Linked DNA regions of Spirosoma rhododendri. The protein of the gene in region 2 interacts with the protein of the main gene of each other region in a pairwise test. Links are inferred from orthologs where the notes say so. Each region holds a gene or a part of one and is shown on either strand. Other genes may lie near its edges. The genes, in order: rpe and eno.

Region 1 (8,752 bases), 5.2 Mb from region 2 along the record:
CGTCAATGTTGTGGCCGTCAGCTTCCATCACGTCGAAGCCCATCGCCGACCACACTGCTACATCGGCCGTGTCGCCCAGCACATTAGCTGTGGCGTTGAACCCCTGTAGTCCATTTTTGTCGACCAGAATGATCAGGTTATCGAGCTGATTCTGAATCGCGAAGTAAGCGGCCTCCCAGGTGGTACCTTCGTTGGTTTCCCCGTCAGACATAAGCACGAACACCCGCGAATCGTCGCCCAGCATCTTACCCGCCTGGGCAATACCAGTGCCAATGGGCAGGCCGTGCCCGAGCGATCCCGTGGCAAACGGAATGCCTTTGTGCTTGTTGGGGGCCGGATGGGCGGGCAGGGTGGTGTCGTTCTGATAAAACGTAGCCAGATCGTCGTCGGTCAGTTCGCCGAGGTGATGCAGGCAAATGTACAGGGCCGCAGCCGCGTGTCCTTTCGATAGCAGAAACGTATCCTGAGGCCGCTTCCGCAGGATCAGCGTAGCTATCATAAGGTCGACGCAGCTTAGCGAGCAGCCTATGTGACCGGCATGTGCCCGGTTATACATTTCCAGAATGTTCAGCCGGAGCTGACCCTGTAATTGGCGGGTTTCGGTCAGTGCTTCTGTAGCTTGCATAGTTGTAATGTATTGATGGTCAGTCGCCATAGCGATATGTAGACCCTTTGAAATCAAATATAGTAATTCTCGCTCCGGTCCGTCCGTTGACCAGTACGATCCGGTCAGGTTCGGCTGGGTCAATGCGCTGAATATAAGTCGCCGATGGCGGTAAGTAAACGTTCATCAGCTGCGCGTCGAGCAGCGACAGGGGGGTGTAGGTTTTGTCGATGGCCTGCGAATAGATGACCCGTTTTTTGTTCGGATACAGGATCGTGTCGCCCGGCTGGTAGGTGCTGATAAGTTGCTGAGCCGCCTGCCAATACGGGTTGGCGATGCGGGGTCGGTCGAAGTAGGTGTACTTGGGTGCTTCGTCGGCGTAGATCGAGCCCAGCAATTTTCCGATATGCACCAGCTGAAGCACCAGCACGGCGGCAATTGGAGCAGCCAGCCACCACCGGGCCGACGCCAGTTGCTGCACGCCCATCGCCACCAGGATGCAAACGTACGGAAACGAAAAACCGGAGTACCGCTGCGTGATGCCGAAGGTGTGGCCCGAGCGCCAGGCCATAAACAGCAGAAACAGGGTAGGCACGAAGGCAAGCAGCAGCAGCAGCGTAATCAGGGGTCGCTGCGCCCGGTCGAAGCGGTCGTACACGTACCGGCCAATCAGGTAAACGAAGGGTACGGCTCCCGACAGTACCAGCAGCCGCTCCGGTACAACGCTGTAGATCGGCAGACCCGCCAGCAGCAGCACCGGTATGACCGCATAAGCCCAGACCGGCACGACCCGCGCCGACCAGTACCGATGCAGCACCGCCGTAGCACCCAGCCCCAGGGTCAGGGCGAGGGCCGAATTACGAATACCCGTCATGGCCTGCCCGATGCCATTGGTGGGCATGAACAGGTCAGCAAAAATAGGGATGCCCCTCACCGAAATATTGGCAAACGTAGCGGGCAGGATCAGGCCAAACGGGCTACCCGTCGGGTTGGTCAGGGCAATGTTTCGGTAGAACTGCGCCTGGTAATTCAGCGTGAAAAACGTGTACTGCCCACCGCCGAACAAAAACCAGAGCGACACGATGCCCAGCCCCAGCCCGGCCGTCAGGCCCAGCGATAGCCACGCCCGCCCATTGCGCAGAAACAGCAGCGCGTACAGCCCGTGGCACAGAAACACGGTCACGGTCAGGTAGTGCGAGAATACCGACGTGACAAAAACGAGTCCGTAGGCGACGTACAGACCCACCGGCCCCGCCGATGCCGACGCCAGTGACGGCTGGCGGACGCGTTCCATGATGAGCAGAAACAGGTGCGTAGCCAGCAGCGTCAGGAAAAACGTCATCGGGTAGTTCCGGGCGATGTGACTGTAAGCCACGAAAAACGGTTCGATCGTCGCGATAAAGGCACTGAGCAGGGCCAGCGCATTCACCCGCGCTTCACCCAGAAACCGGAAGTGTCGCCTGACGAAAAAAAACAGCAGCCCGATCAGCAGCGTGCTGAAGATAACCGACGGCATCCGGAGGGAGGTGTCGCTCATGCCGAACACCTTCAGCCAGGCCCAGACAACGGCGTAATAGGCGGGGCTGTTGCCGATGTCGCTGCGCGTATCGGCTTCCATGAAATCATTGAATGTCTTGGGCTTCCAGAACTCAGCGGGGGTGAAGTACGGCTTGTCGAACACGTCGCGCTGATTGAAGCCTTCCATGACAATACCCTGGCTGACGAGCAGCGTTGCTTTTTCGTCAAAGTAGATGCCGTACGTGCCAACCCGGTACAATCGTAAACCGAGCGCCAACACCAGAAGCAAACCAAGTAACAGGTAAGTAAAGCGGGATGATAAGGCAATCATTGGCCAAAACTACGGCAAATTCAGCGGACCTACATTTTCAGGATGGTGAATTCTACCCGCCGGTTCAGTTTCCGCTTCTCTTCGGTCTCGTTGCTGGCGACGGGTCGGCTGGGGCCCCAGGCCTTGGTTTGAATGCGCGTATCGGGTACGCCTTTGGCAATCAGGTAGTCTTTGACGGTCTGTACGCGGTCGGCGGAGAGTTTCATGTTGGGTTCCCACTCGCCCTGATTGTCGGAGTGGCCCTCGACAAGAATTTCCATTGTCGAATACTTATTCAGCATATCCACGACCCGGTCGAGTTCGGCGTCGGCACCCACCATCAAATCGAAGTGGCCCTGCTCGAACAGAATCTCGCGCATCGTAATCACCTGCCCCGGCTCGATTTTGAGCAGATACAGGTTACGCTTGATGTCGCGGAAGCGCTTGTCTTTGCTCAGGTCGAGAATATCTGTCGGGGCAAAATAACCTTCCTTGATAGCCTTGAGCGTGTACCGGTTCTGAGTCGGTAAAATCAGCCGGTACTCACCCGTTTCGGGGTCATAATCGACTTTAGTGATCTCTTTCCGTTCGCCAAACATATCCGAAACGACCTGCGCGGCTACGGGCTTTTTCGTCTGGGCGTCGAGCACCTGCCCCGACACGATGGCCACAGGATTAGGCTTGATCGTCGGGAAGAGTTTGAGCCGGAAAATGTCGTCTTCCCCCATCGAGTTCGAGCGGGAACTCAGGTACGCGAAATCCCCGGCGGCCGGGATGGTGAAATAACCGTCCCATTCGGGCGTGTTGATGCCCGGTCCCAGATTTTCGGGTTCGCTCCAGTTGGTCCACGACTCGTCGAGCCGACGCGACACGTAGATATCGCCGTTGCCGTAGCCCGGATGCCCCCGCGAGGTGAAATAGAGTGTTTTATTGTCCGACGCCAGAAAGGGGGCGCTTTCGGTATCGGCGGTATTGATCGTGTTGCCCATATGAACCGGCTCGCTCCAGGTCTTGTCGGGCAGCAGGTGGGTGGCGTACAGGTCGCGGTCGCCACGGGTATCGCGTCGACGCACCGACAGAATCAGTGTTCGTTCGTCGGGAGCAACGGCGAGTTCGGTTTCGACGGAGTTGTCGGTTTCGCGTTCGGGCAGGTTGTAGTTGTTTTTAATCGTCAACCCGGCCGGAAACGACCAGCCCGCTTTCGTACGAATCGATTTGGAAATGCCGTAGGTGGTGCTGCCGTTGGGCTGGTAGATATTCAGGAGATAGGCGGTCTTGCCGTCGGCCGAAATACCACTGATCGCGTTGTCGCTGGCGTTGTTGATAGGTGGGCCAATATTAACGGCATCGCTCCAGCCAGCCGGTGTACCGTTGCTGCCCGACGACAGGGTCGAGTACCAGACATCCTGCCGGTCGGGCGAGCCGATGTTGGCTTTGTTGTAGTTGCGGGTAAAGTATAAGGTCCGACCGTCGGGCGAAATCACCGGGGCTACTTCCTGACCCGCCGAGTTGACCCCCTTGCCCAGATTCTCCTTGACAATGTCTTTGGGCGTGTCTTTCGCCAGCCGAATGCCAATTGTTGGGGGATTGGCCGAAGCCGACAGCCCGATAGCGTCGATCTGATTGACACCCCGAATGGCTCCGCTGTTGATGCTTACTTTCACCCTGGCAACCGTCAGTCCGTTGCCGGGTAGCGCCACAAGCAGGAGCGGGTCGGGGCGGGGTTGCGGCTTGGGGTTGGTATACACCGTGTGGTCGGTGCCGGTTTCGTCGGTAACGACGACGCGTACAATGGCACCGGGATTGACGTTTTCGGCGACGATGACCTGCCGGGCGAGGGCAGGCTTGGGAAAACCAACCTGAATCCAGTCTTCAGCGGGGTTTTCGGCCTGCTGCGGTGCCCATGCCGTCGGGCTTTCGCCCAACTGCGGGAGTTTGCTGGGGAACCCCAACGCCTGCGACGCTTTGTACTGCTCGCCGTATTGCTCACCCCGCTTCTCCGATGAAACGCCCACTACGCTGCCCGCCCACTGTACCGGCGCGTCGGTTGCCGCCTGCGCGTACACACCGGCAGTCGGGGTAAGGATACCGAACGAAATAATGGTGAGAAGGCGTAGAGCGCGGCTACTAGGCATCAGGACTGGCAATGAAATGGGCAAACGGCGGTGGTGGACTGGATGCTCGTTTAGGCTGCCTTTGCTTACTAACGGTCGAACAATAGGCCGTAAGTCGCCACTGAACAGACTGGCAAAGTATGTATGTCCGGTACCGGCCAACAGGCAGATGATTTATTACTTGGGCGGTGTGTACCGAACGGGTTGCAGGTTCGTATCAAGTACATACATACGGCCTTTGCCGTCAATGAAGTAATCACCGGGTTCGACGGCCGAGCGTTTCTTGGAGGAGCTGGATGTACTCTTCGTATCGGTCGAGGTATTTTCTTTCGTTTGTGGCATAGCAGGTAACGATGAAGGCAAACATTGTATCAGAGTCCGGTCTTTTAGCAACGTGAAAACAGGTAAAATAGTGGCGACCCCGGTAAAAAGAAACGGCTTCGATCTGGCCTTCCTTTCCAGGGATTACTTTCATACTTACGTTACCTCTCAGGAGCTGATCGATATCGGAAAAGACCAGATCGTGGTGCCGTTTGGCTGGATTGATCTGGAGGTCTTTCTGATAGTTTTCCACCAGATGGTCGGCAAAAACGGTCTGATAATATAATTCGGCCCGCCCCAACGGTGTTTTGATCGTCGTATTTTTTTTGACAAGGAGTTTCTTCATAGGCTTTTACGACTGCCTTAGTTGGTGAAGACCCGATACCCCCAGGGTTGCAGTGTCATCGAACTATATGGGCGCAGTTCGAGCGATTGGTGGCTGAATACATCGGTGTACATGCCTTCGTAGCCTTCGCCCATGAGCCGAAACGTCTGGGGCTTGTCGCTCAGGTTGACGACCACTGTGACCCAGTCGTTGTCGCGCTGCCGGTGAAACGCATACACCGCGTCGTCATGATCGGTCGTGATTTTCTGCGCCCGGCCCCCGCCAGCCCGTTCCAGAGCGCCCGGTTGCGGTGTTTGAGCGTCAGCAGTGCCTTGAGAAAAGGCGCTTTCTCGTAGGTGCCCCAGCTGATACTGTCTTTCTCGAAAAAGGCCAGCCGCTTGTCCAGGTTCGATTCCATACCGTTGTAAACCAGGGGCATGCCTTCCAGCGTACTGCTTAGCACGACCATAGCGTCGGCGGCCGGGCCAAACGATTCGGTCAGTGTGCCGTTCCAGCTGTTCTCGTCGTGATTCTGCGTAAACAGCATCTGATAATACCAGGCCGGGAATCGCTTCTGGTTGGCGCTCCGCAGCGAGTCAAGGCTGGAGGTGTGACGGGCTCCTTTGGCGATAGCCTTCATCATGGTGTGCATGCTCCAGCCGTAGTTCATGTTGAAGCATTTGTCGAACTGTTTCGGCTCGTCTTCCCACTCCGACAACATAAACACCGTCTTGATCGAGTCGAGTTTGGGCCGTAACTGCGCCCAGAAGTCGACCGGTACGAACCCGGCGACGTCGCAGCGGTAACCGTCGACATCAAACTCGCGAACCCAGTATTGCATGGCGTCGATCATGCCGCTGCGCAGGGCCGGGTTGTCGTAGTTCAGGTCGATCACGTCGGTCCAGTCAGTGGGTTTGCCCGTGTTGGGGTCGATGGGGGCAATCATCTGCCCGTTGACGAGCGTGTACCAGTCGGGGTGTTCGCGAATCCAGACGTGATCACGGCCGGTATGGTTGGCCACCCAGTCGAGGATAACGTGCATACCCAGCGCGTGCGCCCGGTTGACGAGGGCTTTCAGATCAGCCGCCGTACCGTAATTCTGGTTGATGGCTTTGTAGTCGGCAATGGCATAGGGGCTGCCCAGCGTGCCTTTTTTCGCCGTCTGGCTGATGGGGTAGATGGGCATCAGCCACAGAATATCGACGCCCATTTCTTTCAGGCGGGGCAGCTGTTTTTCCACGGCCTTAAACGTGCCTTCAGCCGAAAACTGCCGGATATTTACTTCGTAGATCGTCGCGTTCTTCGCCCACTCCGGAGCTGGTGGACCGGCTAGTACGGCCGTATCGGTAGGGGTGTTTGCCAGCGTTGCGTTGTGCTCGGTGGATTTCTGGTCCCCGCAACCCGCTAGCAATAGACTGATACTGAGTAGCGTGAGGATATAAGTTCGGATCATACCGGATCTGGATCGTACAAGTCGAGTAGATAAAAAAATCAGGCGGGTACCGTCGTGCTGACGTGTTTCAGTTCCCGGATAGCGGCTTCTGGGTCAGCGGCTTTGAAGACCGAACTGCCTGCCACCAGTGTGTCGGCACCGGCCCGCAGCAGGTCGGCCGCGTTGGCCAGGCTCACTCCGCCGTCGACCTCGATCCGGGCCGACGAGCCATTCGCCAGCAGCAACTGCTTCAGTTGCGCCACTTTCCGAATCGTGTGCGGGATAAACGATTGCCCGCCGAAACCGGGGTTGACCGACATAATCAGCACAACGTCGATCTCGGCCAGCACGTCTTTCAGCAGTTCAACGGGCGTGTGCGGGTTCAGGGCTACCCCAGCTTCGCAGCCCAGCTCGCGGATGTGCGCCAGCGTACGGTGCAGGTGGGGGCAGGCTTCGTAATGTACCTGAATGACGGCGGCCCCACCTTTGGCAAAATCAGCGAGGTAACGGTCGGGCTGGGTAATCATCAGGTGAACGTCCAGCGGTTTTTTGCACAGGTTGTGGGCGACTTCCAGCAGTGGAAAGCCAAACGAGATATTCGGAACAAACTCCCCGTCCATCACATCGAAATGCAGATAATCGGCCTCGCTGCGGTTAATCATGTCCATTTCCCGATCGAGGTGGGCAAAATTGGCAGCGAGGAGGGAGGGGGCAATAGCGGGAAGCGACATAGCAGTTCTGAACCAACCGACCCTGAAAACCAGCCGCCATAAAATCATTCGGTAAAAGGGAATGGTTCTGGCTGTAATCGGTTGGATCGTACTAATTTTTATTCGGTAAAACTAGCTAATTTTTTCACTCGGTCACCGAAATACGGTCAATATTGCCAGTAAGATCCTACCCTTGTTTTTCGTCGTAGCGTACTGCGTTTTTACCCGGTATCCGACTTATTTTGTACCATGAATCCTCAACAGCGTATTAATGAACTGACCGATAAACTGATCTGGTACAATCAGCAGTATTACCAGAACAGCATTTCGGAAGTCGACGATTTTACCTTCGATCAGCAACTTCAGGAGTTAACCCTTCTCGAAAAACAATACCCCGAACTACGCCGGCCCGACAGCCCCACGCAGCGCGTCGGCGGTACGATTAGCAAGGAATTTGCCACGGTGTACCACCGCTTCCCGATGCTGTCGCTCGGCAACACCTACTCCGAAACAGACCTGATCGAGTTCGACAACCGGGTACGGAAAGGGCTGCGCGACGAACCCTACGAGTATATCTGCGAACTGAAATTCGACGGCGTCGCGCTGAGCATGACCTACGAAAACGGGGTGCTGGTACAGGGCGCAACGCGTGGCGACGGCGTTCGCGGTGACGATATCACGGCCAACATCCGCACGATCCGCACGATGCCGCTGACCGTACGCGCCCAGGACGATCTGCCCGCGCTGTTTGAGGTGCGGGGCGAAGGATTTCTGCCGCTGGCCGAATTTGAGCGGATAAACAAAGAGCGCGAAGACATTGGCGAACCACTGCTGGCTAACCCGCGCAATGCCGCGTCGGGAACGTTTAAGCAGCAGGATTCGGGGGCGGTCGCCAAACGCCGGCTCGACTGCTACCTGTACTCGTTTTTGTCGGAACCCAACCCCGACGGAACCGAGCGGTTTCAGACCCACGAAGAAAGTCTGGTGGGGCTGGCGCACTGGGGCTTTAACGTGTCGCCGACCTGGCGGAAGTGCGCTACGATCAGCGAGGTGATGGCCTACATCAACGAGTGGGAAACCCGGCGCTTCGACCTGCCGCTGGGCACCGACGGTATCGTGATCAAAGTCAACCGCTACGATCAGCAGCGCGAGCTGGGCTACACGGCCAAAAGTCCGCGCTGGGCCATTGCGTTCAAGTACAAAGCGATGGCCGCGAGCACCACGCTCAACGCCATCAACTACCAGGTGGGCCGAACCGGTGCCGTGACGCCTGTGGCCATGCTGACGCCGGTGCTGCTGGCGGGGACCGTCGTAAAACGGGCATCGCTGCACAATGCCAACGAGATTCAGCGGCTGGGCGTCGAACTGCACGACACGGTGTTTGTCGAGAAAGGCGGGGAGATCATTCCCAAAGTCAC
Region 2 (8,829 bases):
CCCTTGCTCGCCAGTGGCTATCCGGTTATCTCCGTGCAGAACCCAACGACATCGCTGGAAGACGACGTGGCTGCGACGAAGCGGGCCATTGCGCGGGCTGAAGGCGACGTTGTACTGGTTGGTCATTCGTGGGGTGGCTTCGTGATTTCCGAAGCGGGCAACGACCCGAAAGTGAAGGCGCTGGTCTACGTAGCGGCCCTGATGCCCGACAACGGGGAAACAATTCCATCGCTTAGCGCGAAGGCTGCGGCCACGAAACTGGGAACGTTCCTGAAACCGGCTGATGGCTTTCTTACCCTGTCGAAAGAAGGTGTTATGCAGGCATTCGCGGGCGACGTAAGCAAGGCCGAGCAGGAGTTGATTTTCGCGACGCAGCCACCCGCTTCGGAATCTGTGTTCAAGGCCGAAGCCAGCAACGTAGCCTGGAAGCAGAAACCAAGCTGGTACATCGTGGCTACCAAAGACGGTGCTATCAACCCTGATCTGGAGCGGATGATGGCGAAACGGGGTAATGCAAAAACCACTGAAATCAGCGCCAGCCACGTACCGATGGTATCGAAGCCAGCCGAAGTGCTCAAGGTAGTAAAAGAAGCCGCCGACAGCGTGAAGTAAGAGTTATCCGAAGCGTTGAAAAAACAAACCCCGGCCATCTGACCGGGGTTTGTCGTTTTTTGGGTAGCTTAAGAAACTGCGTAGCCTGTATGCTGGCGGAGATGTTCCGGGTGGAAGCCTAGCACGATAGCCTGTTTTGGTATTCCCGCTGCAACGAGTGCGTCTGTAACCGACCGATCTGTGTTATCTTCCTGCACCCAGACTTTTTCATCGATTATGTCAATTCGAATGATGGGCTGAACAATGTGTTTTAATCCATCCCATCCCATACTGACTAGCATGTATCGATCACGGTCTGAATCGAATACGACGTCGTCCCGTACCGGCTGACCAACTGAATACGACGCATACTCAGTCAACTGATGGCGGATTAACTGACGGTAGTGGCTCACGGTATCCATTGAATAATCGTTTCGTCTTCTTCATCAAAAATAAGTAAACTGATAGAGAATGTATCCCGTACCAGTTCACCGAATTCGTTCTGAAATAGATTCACGTAAGCACGCTGCGGTATGGCCAAGTATATCGGTCGGTCAGGCTGTTGTAGGGCCAGTATACGTTTATACAACGCATACTGGCCTGCGGCACTTTCCATATCAGCAACGGGCGATACGCTCAGGAAACTTTTGATTTCAACCGCAATCTTATAGTCCTCGCGTTCGGCTCCAATCGTATCATTCTGCGCGCCTAAGTCAACATAAAGTTTTCGGTCACCAAACTTCAGATAAAGCGGGTCATCGGTAATCCGCCAACCATCTTTTTCCAAGGCTTTCACGACTAAGCTATGATAGAGATCCCGCGCGGACATGACTATCCTTTGATCAGGCTCACGCCCGTCATGATCGGTGGTTGCGGTACGCCGAGCAGTTGCAGCACCGTGGGGGCGATATCGGCGAGTTTACCATCGTTCAGGGCGGGGTGGTAGTCGTTGTCGACCAGGATGCACGGCACGAGGTTGGTCGTGTGGGCGGTGTTGGGCGACCCGTCTTCGTTGAGCATAAACTCGGCGTTACCGTGGTCAGCGATGATGATCGTGGTATAGCCGTGGGCTAACGCAGCTTCCGTAACGGCTTTCGCGCAGGCATCGGCAGTTTCGGCGGCCTTCACAACGGCCTCAAACACACCCGTATGGCCCACCATATCCGTATTGGCGAAGTTCAGGCAAACGAAATCCGTTTCTGCGTTTTCCAGCTCGGGAATAATCTTGTCGCGGATGTCGAAGGCCGACATCTCGGGTTTCTGATCGTAGGTTTTGATGGGAATTACTACCTGTTCGCCCTGCTCATTAACGACGGTCATCTCTTTCGGCGACGGAGCCAACAGGCGTTTCTCACCCGTAAACGGCTCTTCGCGGCCGCCCGAAAAGAAGAACGTTACGTGCGGGTATTTCTCCGTTTCGGCAATGCGAATCTGCGTTTTACCCGCTCCGGCCAATACCTCGCCCAGCGTATTTTCCAGGTTGTCTTTCTCGAAAATGACCTTTACGCCCACAAATTCGTCGTCGTATTTGGTCATTGTGATGTAGTTCAGGTCCAGCTTGTGCATGCCCTGGTCCGGAAAATCTTTCTGCGTCAGGGCCTGCGTAATTTCGCGGCCCCGGTCGGTGCGGAAGTTGAAGCACAGCACTACGTCACCCTCCTCGATTACGGCCACGGGCGAACCGGTCGGCTGTGATACGATCAGCGGCTTGATGAATTCGTCGGTTACGTCGGCGTCGTACGAAGCCTGTAGCGCACTGATGACGCCGTCCGGCGAAATAGGCTGACCGATGCCCTTCACCATCGCGTCATACGCCACTTTTACCCGTTCCCAGCGATTGTCGCGGTCCATCGCGTAGTAGCGTCCAACCACGCTGGCGATCTGACCGGTGGTCTGGGCCATGTGCTGCTGTAAGTCCGAGATGTAGTCAACACCGCCTTTGGGGTCGGTGTCGCGGCCGTCGGTGAAGGCGTGAACGAATACGTCGGTCAGCTGATGCGCGTGCGCAATCGACAGTAGCCCTTTCAGGTGGTCGGTATGGGCGTGAACACCCCCGTCAGACACCAGCCCGATGAAGTGTACTTTTTTGCCGTTGGCTTTGGCGAAGTTGAGTGCGTCGACCAGAATCGGCTCATTATCAAGCGTGTGCTCGTCGACGGCTTTGTTGATTTTTACCAGGTCCTGATACACGATGCGACCCGCACCGAGGTTCATGTGACCAACTTCGGAGTTGCCCATCTGCCCAACTGGTAAGCCAACCGCCAGTCCGGACGCTTCAAGCGTGCTGTGCGGGTATTTACCGTAGAGCGAGTTGATGAAGGGCGTATGAGCCGCTTCGATGGCCGACACCGCCGGGTTGATCGGAATCCCCCAGCCGTCGAGAATAATCAGAATGACTTTTTTGTTCATGTTGGTCAATGATTGAATGATAGAGTGATGGAGTGATTGAATGATTGGTGCGCCAGCCTGGTCAATCATTCAATCACTCCATCATTCAATCTTTTGTCAAGTACGCTAGTAACTGTTTGCAGCACCGCTCGACGATCTGGTAGACGTCTTCGAACGCGTCGGGGCCTTCGTAATAGGGATCGGGAACGCTGGGCTGATCGCTGACAGCCGGATCGAATTCACGGAGCAGAAAGATGGTATCCGTCGTGTGCAGACCTGTGCTACGGGAGTTCAGTTTCTCAATAGCATCGAGGTTCAGTTCGTCCATTGCCACGAAATAATCAAACGAAGCGAGGTCGTCGCCGGTCATGCGCCGGGCGCGGTGGGTAAGGGTCAAGCCATGTTCGAGGGCGTTCTGGCGGGTGCGCAGGTCGGGTAGCTGACCAATGTGGTAGGCCGACGTACCCGCCGAATCGCATTCGATCTGACCAGCCAGTCCATTTTCGTCGATAAGCTTACGAAAGACGCCCTCCGCAATGGGCGACCGGCAGATATTGCCCAGACAAACGAATAAAACGCGTATCATCAGCAAACCGGGTGGGTAGATGCACGACACCGACCGTAGCGGTCGACGTGTGGCGGGAAACCCCGCTTATTTTTCAAGGGGTTCATTCAGGGAATCGACCACCACGAAAACGTCTTCGGTGGGCTTCTTCATCAGATACTTCTCGCGGGCGTATTTCTCCCGCAGCCGATCGCTGCCCAGTACTTCGTGCTGGTCAGCGCGAATGGTATCGATCTGCGTCGAATAATAATCGATTTCCCGCTGTAATTCGGTCAGTTTGGCCAGGTTACGAAACTGAGCGATAAAATTGTTGGCGTCGAAAAACGTCATCCAGACCAGCAGCGCCAGCGCCGTAGCTACGTAAAAATTTCGGAAAAACGGCGGAATTTTCTGGAGCATGGCCGGGGGCGGGTTCAAGGTTTAGAGTTTAACGTTTAAGGTTGCTGCTTGCGTAACAACCTTAAACGTTAAACCACAAACGTTAAACTAAACTTACATCTTCAGACCGGGGAAGTAAGCGGTTTCGCCCAGTTCTTCCTCGATGCGGAGCAGTTGGTTATACTTCGCCATTCGGTCGGAGCGCGACGCCGAACCCGTTTTGATCTGACCTGTGTTCAGAGCAACGGCCAAATCAGCGATGGTAGCGTCTTCGGTTTCACCCGAGCGGTGCGACATGATGTTTTTGTAGCTGCTGCGCTTCGCAAGGTTCACCGTATCGATGGTTTCGGTCAGCGAACCGATCTGGTTTACCTTGATCAGAATGGCGTTGGCAATACCCTTGTCGATACCTTCCTGAAGGCGCGTGACGTTGGTTACGAACAGGTCGTCGCCAACGAGTTGCGTTTTCGTGCCCTTCAGCTCGTCGGTGTGCAGCTTCCAGCCATTCCAGTCGTCTTCGGCCATGCCGTCTTCGATCGATAGAATCGGATATTTGGTCGCCCACTCTTTCCAGTAACCCGCCATTTCCGGCGAGGTCAGCTTGTCGCCGGTCGATTTTTTGAAGTGGTACATTCCGCTGTCAGCGTCGTAGAACTCCGAGCTGGCCGCGTCCATCGCGATCCAGACGTCTTCGCCGGGCCGGTAACCGGCTTTCTCGATAGCTTGCAGGATTGTCTGGATGGCTTCTTCGTTCGACTTGATGTTGGGGGCAAAACCACCTTCATCGCCGACGTTAGTTGCCAGACCCATGCCTTTCAGTACTTTTTTCAGGGTATGGAAAATTTCCGTACCCCACCGCAGGGCTTCCGAGAAGCTGGGTGCGTTGGCAGGCATAACCATGAACTCCTGAAAATCAATCGAGTTGTCGGCGTGCGAACCCCCGTTGAGGATGTTCATCATCGGAACGGGCAGCGTGTTGGCGTTAACACCACCGATGTAGCGGTACAGGGGCAGACCAGCTTCCTGCGCAGCGGCTTTGGCAACGGCCAGCGAAACGCCCAGAATGGCGTTGGCGCCCAGCCGACCTTTATTGGGCGTGCCGTCCAGATCCAGCATGATTTTGTCGATCAGGCTCTGATCGAACGCCGAGATACCAACAAGCTCAGGAAAAATCAGTTCGTTGACATTCGATACCGCTTTTAGTACGCCTTTGCCGACGTATACCTTCGGATCGTCGTCGCGCAGTTCGACGGCTTCGTGCGTACCGGTCGATGCGCCCGATGGCACGGCGGCACGGCCCAGAAAGCCGTTTTCGGTGCGAACGTCTACTTCAACCGTGGGGTTGCCGCGCGAATCCAGAATCTGGCGGGCATGAATGCTTTGGATTGTACTCATTGTAACGAAATAAGAAGGGTTAACAACGAAAAAGCTAATTTTTTCAGCCTTGATTGCCAGAACTGTAGCCGATCTGGCGAAGCCGGGGCAAAGTAACAAAATACAGGGCAAAAGTGCAGACTAAGGTTTGGCGAAAAGCACAGCGGGCCGGTAGACGTTGCAAAACAGGGGCGTTTGCCGATATTTGGTGTAGCCTGAACGGTGTAGCCTGGACATTCTGATCCGGTCTGCACAACCCCTCCCTATGCGTCGACTGTCTATTCTTCTGCTACTCATCAGTTTGTTTGGTCAGGTGATGGCTAAACCGGCGGTTCCGATTTTCTCCAAACCGCTGAGCCCCCGGCTGGCAAACTACCAGATCGACGTGTCGCTCGATACGAAGACGCGCAAACTGACCGGGCGCGAAACGCTGACATGGCGAAATCCGTCGAACGCGCCGGTAAACGAACTGCGGTTTCATCTGTACCTCAACGCCTTTCGTAACGAGAAGTCGACGTTTATGCGCGAATCGGGGGGGCAGTTGCGGGGCGATCAGATCGAGCGGAACGGGGCTGAGAATCCGTATGGATCGATTGATGTAACGTCGATGAAAACGGCGGCCGGGGAAGCATTGGCGTATGAATTTATCCAGCCTGACGATAGTAACACCAACGACCGGACGGTGATTCGAGTGTCGCTCTCTAAACCCGTTGGACCGGGACAAACGATCAGCTTACGCATCGACTTCCAGGCTAAGCTCCCCAAAATCTTCGCCCGAACGGGCTACAGCCGCGACTATTACCTGGTTGGGCAGTGGTTCCCCAAAATCGGGGTATACGAACCGGCTGGTACGCGCTATGCCAAGACGAACCAATGGAATTGCCATCAGTTTCATGCCGACTCCGAATTTTACGCCGATTACGGGGTATATGACGTCAACATCACTGCACCGAAGGAGTACTGGGTAAGCGCAACGGGCTTGTTTGTCGGCGAAAAAATGCTGACCAATAACCGCAAAAGGGTGCAGTATCATGCCGAAGACGTAGTCGATTTTGCCTGGACGGCGTCGCCCCATTTTCAGGTCGTCAACGACAAGTGGCTCCGGCCCGATGGCGACTCGGTCAGTATCGAGCTGCTGATGCAGCCGGAGCATCTGTCGCAGGCTAGGCGCCACCTCGACGCGGTGAAAGCGGCCATGACCTACTTCGACAAACACGTGGGCCGGTACCCCTTTCCCAATCTGACCATCGTTGACCCGCCAACCCACGCAAGTGGATCGGGCGGGATGGAATACCCCACATTTATCACGGCCGGAACGAGTTGGGGAACTCCCGCCGGGCTGCGGATACCGGAGGTTGTAACGGTGCATGAATTTGGTCATCAGTATTTTATGCAGCTGCTGGCCAGCAACGAAGCCGAAGAAGCGTGGCTCGACGAGGGCTTCAACCAGTATTTCGAGGGTCGGATTATGGACGAAGCCTACGGGCCGAAAACGTCAGTAGTCGATTGGCTGGGCTTCCGTATGGGTGACCTCGAACTGTCGCGGGATCAGTATGCACACCAGAAGAATCCGGCCGTTGGTTCATCGTTTGGCAACACATGGCAGCTCCCCGCCGGGCAATATGGCGTGCTGACCTACATGAAAACGGCTACCTGGATGCGGACGCTGGAGGGGCTGGTTGGCCGGAGGGTGATGGATGAAATTATCCAGACGTACTTCAACCGCTGGCAGTTTCGGCATCCCAACGCGCAGAGTTTTATCGATATCGTCAACGAAATCGTTCCGAAGCGGCTGGGGCAAAAATACGGTGCTGATATGAACTGGTTTTTCGCGCAGGCGCTCTACGGCGATCAGGTAGTTGACTACCAATTGCAGTCGATACGCAACCGGACCCGGGCAGGGAGTCCCGTTGGGGAAGTAACTGTATTACGAAATTTTGATGGGCAGATGCCGGTGGAGGTACTGATACGGCTCGACGGTGGTACCGACGACAGGCCCCGGGAACAGCGGCTGGTTTGGGATGGCAAAGCCCGGCAGCACACGTTTACCGTGCCCGGCCGGGTCGTGTGGGCGCAGGTCGATCCCGCCCGGAAGGTGTTTATGGATATTGATTTTAACAACAACAGCCTGACCCTATCGCCCTCAACGGCTCCGGAGGCCAAGATCGCTGCGCGTTTTCTGTTTTGGGTCGAGAACTGGATGCAGTGGCTGGTGTGGCTGGCCTGAGTCAGCGTGTATGACGCTAGCTAATGTTGTGCAGTTGGCTGGCGATAGTCTTGCTGATACAGCAGCCACACTATAGGCACGTACCAGACAGGGTGAATAGGTACAATACAAATAGCAACTAATCGAAACAGACTCCCGCGTCCGTCAGTAACGCATTGCGCTACTGACGGATAAACTGACTCGACCGGGTTGGTCGGTGCGGGGCTGGGGAGCGAGGAAGGGTCGAAAAGAGACCGAGATGTTTATCAGGTGGATAGCAGGAACGATACTTAGTAAACTATGGAAGAAGCGAAAAGCTACTGAACAAGGGGCGCTGACGAGGAACCGGAGCCGCGTAGGTTAGGCTGATAGGTACCACCCGACTGATAATTAGATAATTGGGGGGCGGCAGTCAGGGACGGGTCGGTGTGCGTTGTTGTCGAAATGCTGCTATGCTCGTACTGCCAGTAAGCCAGCACTAGCCCAGTTACGACAACGCAAATCAGAACGGTTTTCATAGCGGTCGCGGGGTTAGTTAGCTACCGTTATGTAAGTCGACTGAACTGACGCGGCCGCAATTTCGGTTTCGGGGCCACAACTGGGCAGGCCAGTCATCGTGATCGTATTGGCAGTTAGCGGGGGTTGACGTAGGGAGTTTTTCATTTTTCTGCTGTTTTCAGTGACTGGTTAGTTATAGATCGTTTACTCGCGGAGCACATGACAAAGGTCAGGGTTGCGGGGCGGGCGGGCGTTTGGTTTTGCGTCAGCTTGTTTTGCTAATCGGACAACTTCGGCAACCAACCAGAAAAAGTGCGTTAATGCGGCAGGTCATGTATCAGCGAGCCGTCTGTACCGAGCGACTGGGTTGTCCCCGACAGCTTCCCCGCTGTCGGAGCCGCGACAGCGGCTAACAGAGCTTCGGTCATTCAGCCTGACGGCTCCGACAGCTGGGAAGCTGTCGGGGACAACGTAATCGACCAATTCAGCCATACGGCAAGCGAGTTAGCTTACGTTTGGTTTTGCGCCAGCTTGTTTTGCCTATTGGGCAATCGAGGGCGTCGTCGGTGCAAAAAAGCGGACGAGCTGGTGGGAAGGAAGTTTGCTCCGCGCTTAGCGGGTGGCCAGAAAGTCGGACGGGGTGCGGCCGTACACGTCTTTGAATGCCGTGGTGAAATTGGCGGGGTGCTCGAAACCAACCATATACGCAGTTTCGGAAACGGGATGACCCGCCCGCAGCAGATCGGTGGCCCGCCGGAGCCGGTAGGTGCGAATCAGGTGCGCCGGACTTTCGCCCGCCAGCGTCGTCAGCTTACGGGTCAGCGTACGA

What was found.
Region 1: the proteins of eno (region 2) and rpe interact in binary tests that used the Escherichia coli proteins (3 or more experiments, as listed by UniProt). The link is inferred for Spirosoma rhododendri from one-to-one orthologs.

What each region holds. Positions count from the first base shown.
Region 1 is NZ_CP051677.1:5,499,245-5,507,996, reverse strand. Bases 5,520-8,287 are described here. They hold rpe (ribulose-phosphate 3-epimerase), read right to left. Parts: upstream 7,356-8,287; coding sequence 6,684-7,355; downstream 5,520-6,683. Other genes in these bases: ligA (NAD-dependent DNA ligase LigA), read left to right, coding at 7,584-8,287; HH216_RS23110 (alpha-amylase family glycosyl hydrolase), read right to left, coding at 5,520-6,645. Outside these bases: HH216_RS23135 (transketolase), read right to left, coding at 1-625; HH216_RS23130 (glycosyltransferase family 39 protein), read right to left, coding at 645-2,453; HH216_RS23125 (OmpA family protein), read right to left, coding at 2,483-4,567; HH216_RS23120 (hypothetical protein), read right to left, coding at 4,724-4,888; HH216_RS23115 (hypothetical protein), read left to right, coding at 4,941-5,153; HH216_RS26790 (alpha-glucosidase C-terminal domain-containing protein), read right to left, coding at 5,231-5,431; more of HH216_RS23110, read right to left, coding at 5,374-5,519; more of ligA, read left to right, coding at 8,288-8,752. UniProt on the Escherichia coli protein: Catalyzes the reversible epimerization of D-ribulose 5-phosphate to D-xylulose 5-phosphate.
Region 2 is NZ_CP051677.1:275,493-284,321, reverse strand. The notes cover bases 3,178-6,022. They hold eno (phosphopyruvate hydratase), read right to left. Parts: upstream 5,318-6,022; coding sequence 4,037-5,317; downstream 3,178-4,036. Other genes in these bases: HH216_RS01100 (M1 family metallopeptidase), read left to right, coding at 5,562-6,022; HH216_RS01110 (FtsB family cell division protein), read right to left, coding at 3,632-3,943; HH216_RS01115 (low molecular weight protein-tyrosine-phosphatase), read right to left, coding at 3,178-3,565. Also shown: HH216_RS01135 (alpha/beta fold hydrolase), read left to right, coding at 1-612; HH216_RS26835 (XisI protein), read right to left, coding at 681-1,013; HH216_RS01125 (element excision factor XisH family protein), read right to left, coding at 1,001-1,387; gpmI (2,3-bisphosphoglycerate-independent phosphoglycerate mutase), read right to left, coding at 1,423-3,000; more of HH216_RS01115, read right to left, coding at 3,086-3,177; more of HH216_RS01100, read left to right, coding at 6,023-7,523; HH216_RS01095 (hypothetical protein), read right to left, coding at 7,820-8,020; HH216_RS01090 (response regulator), read right to left, coding at 8,613-8,829. UniProt on the Escherichia coli protein: Catalyzes the reversible conversion of 2-phosphoglycerate (2-PG) into phosphoenolpyruvate (PEP). It is essential for the degradation of carbohydrates via glycolysis.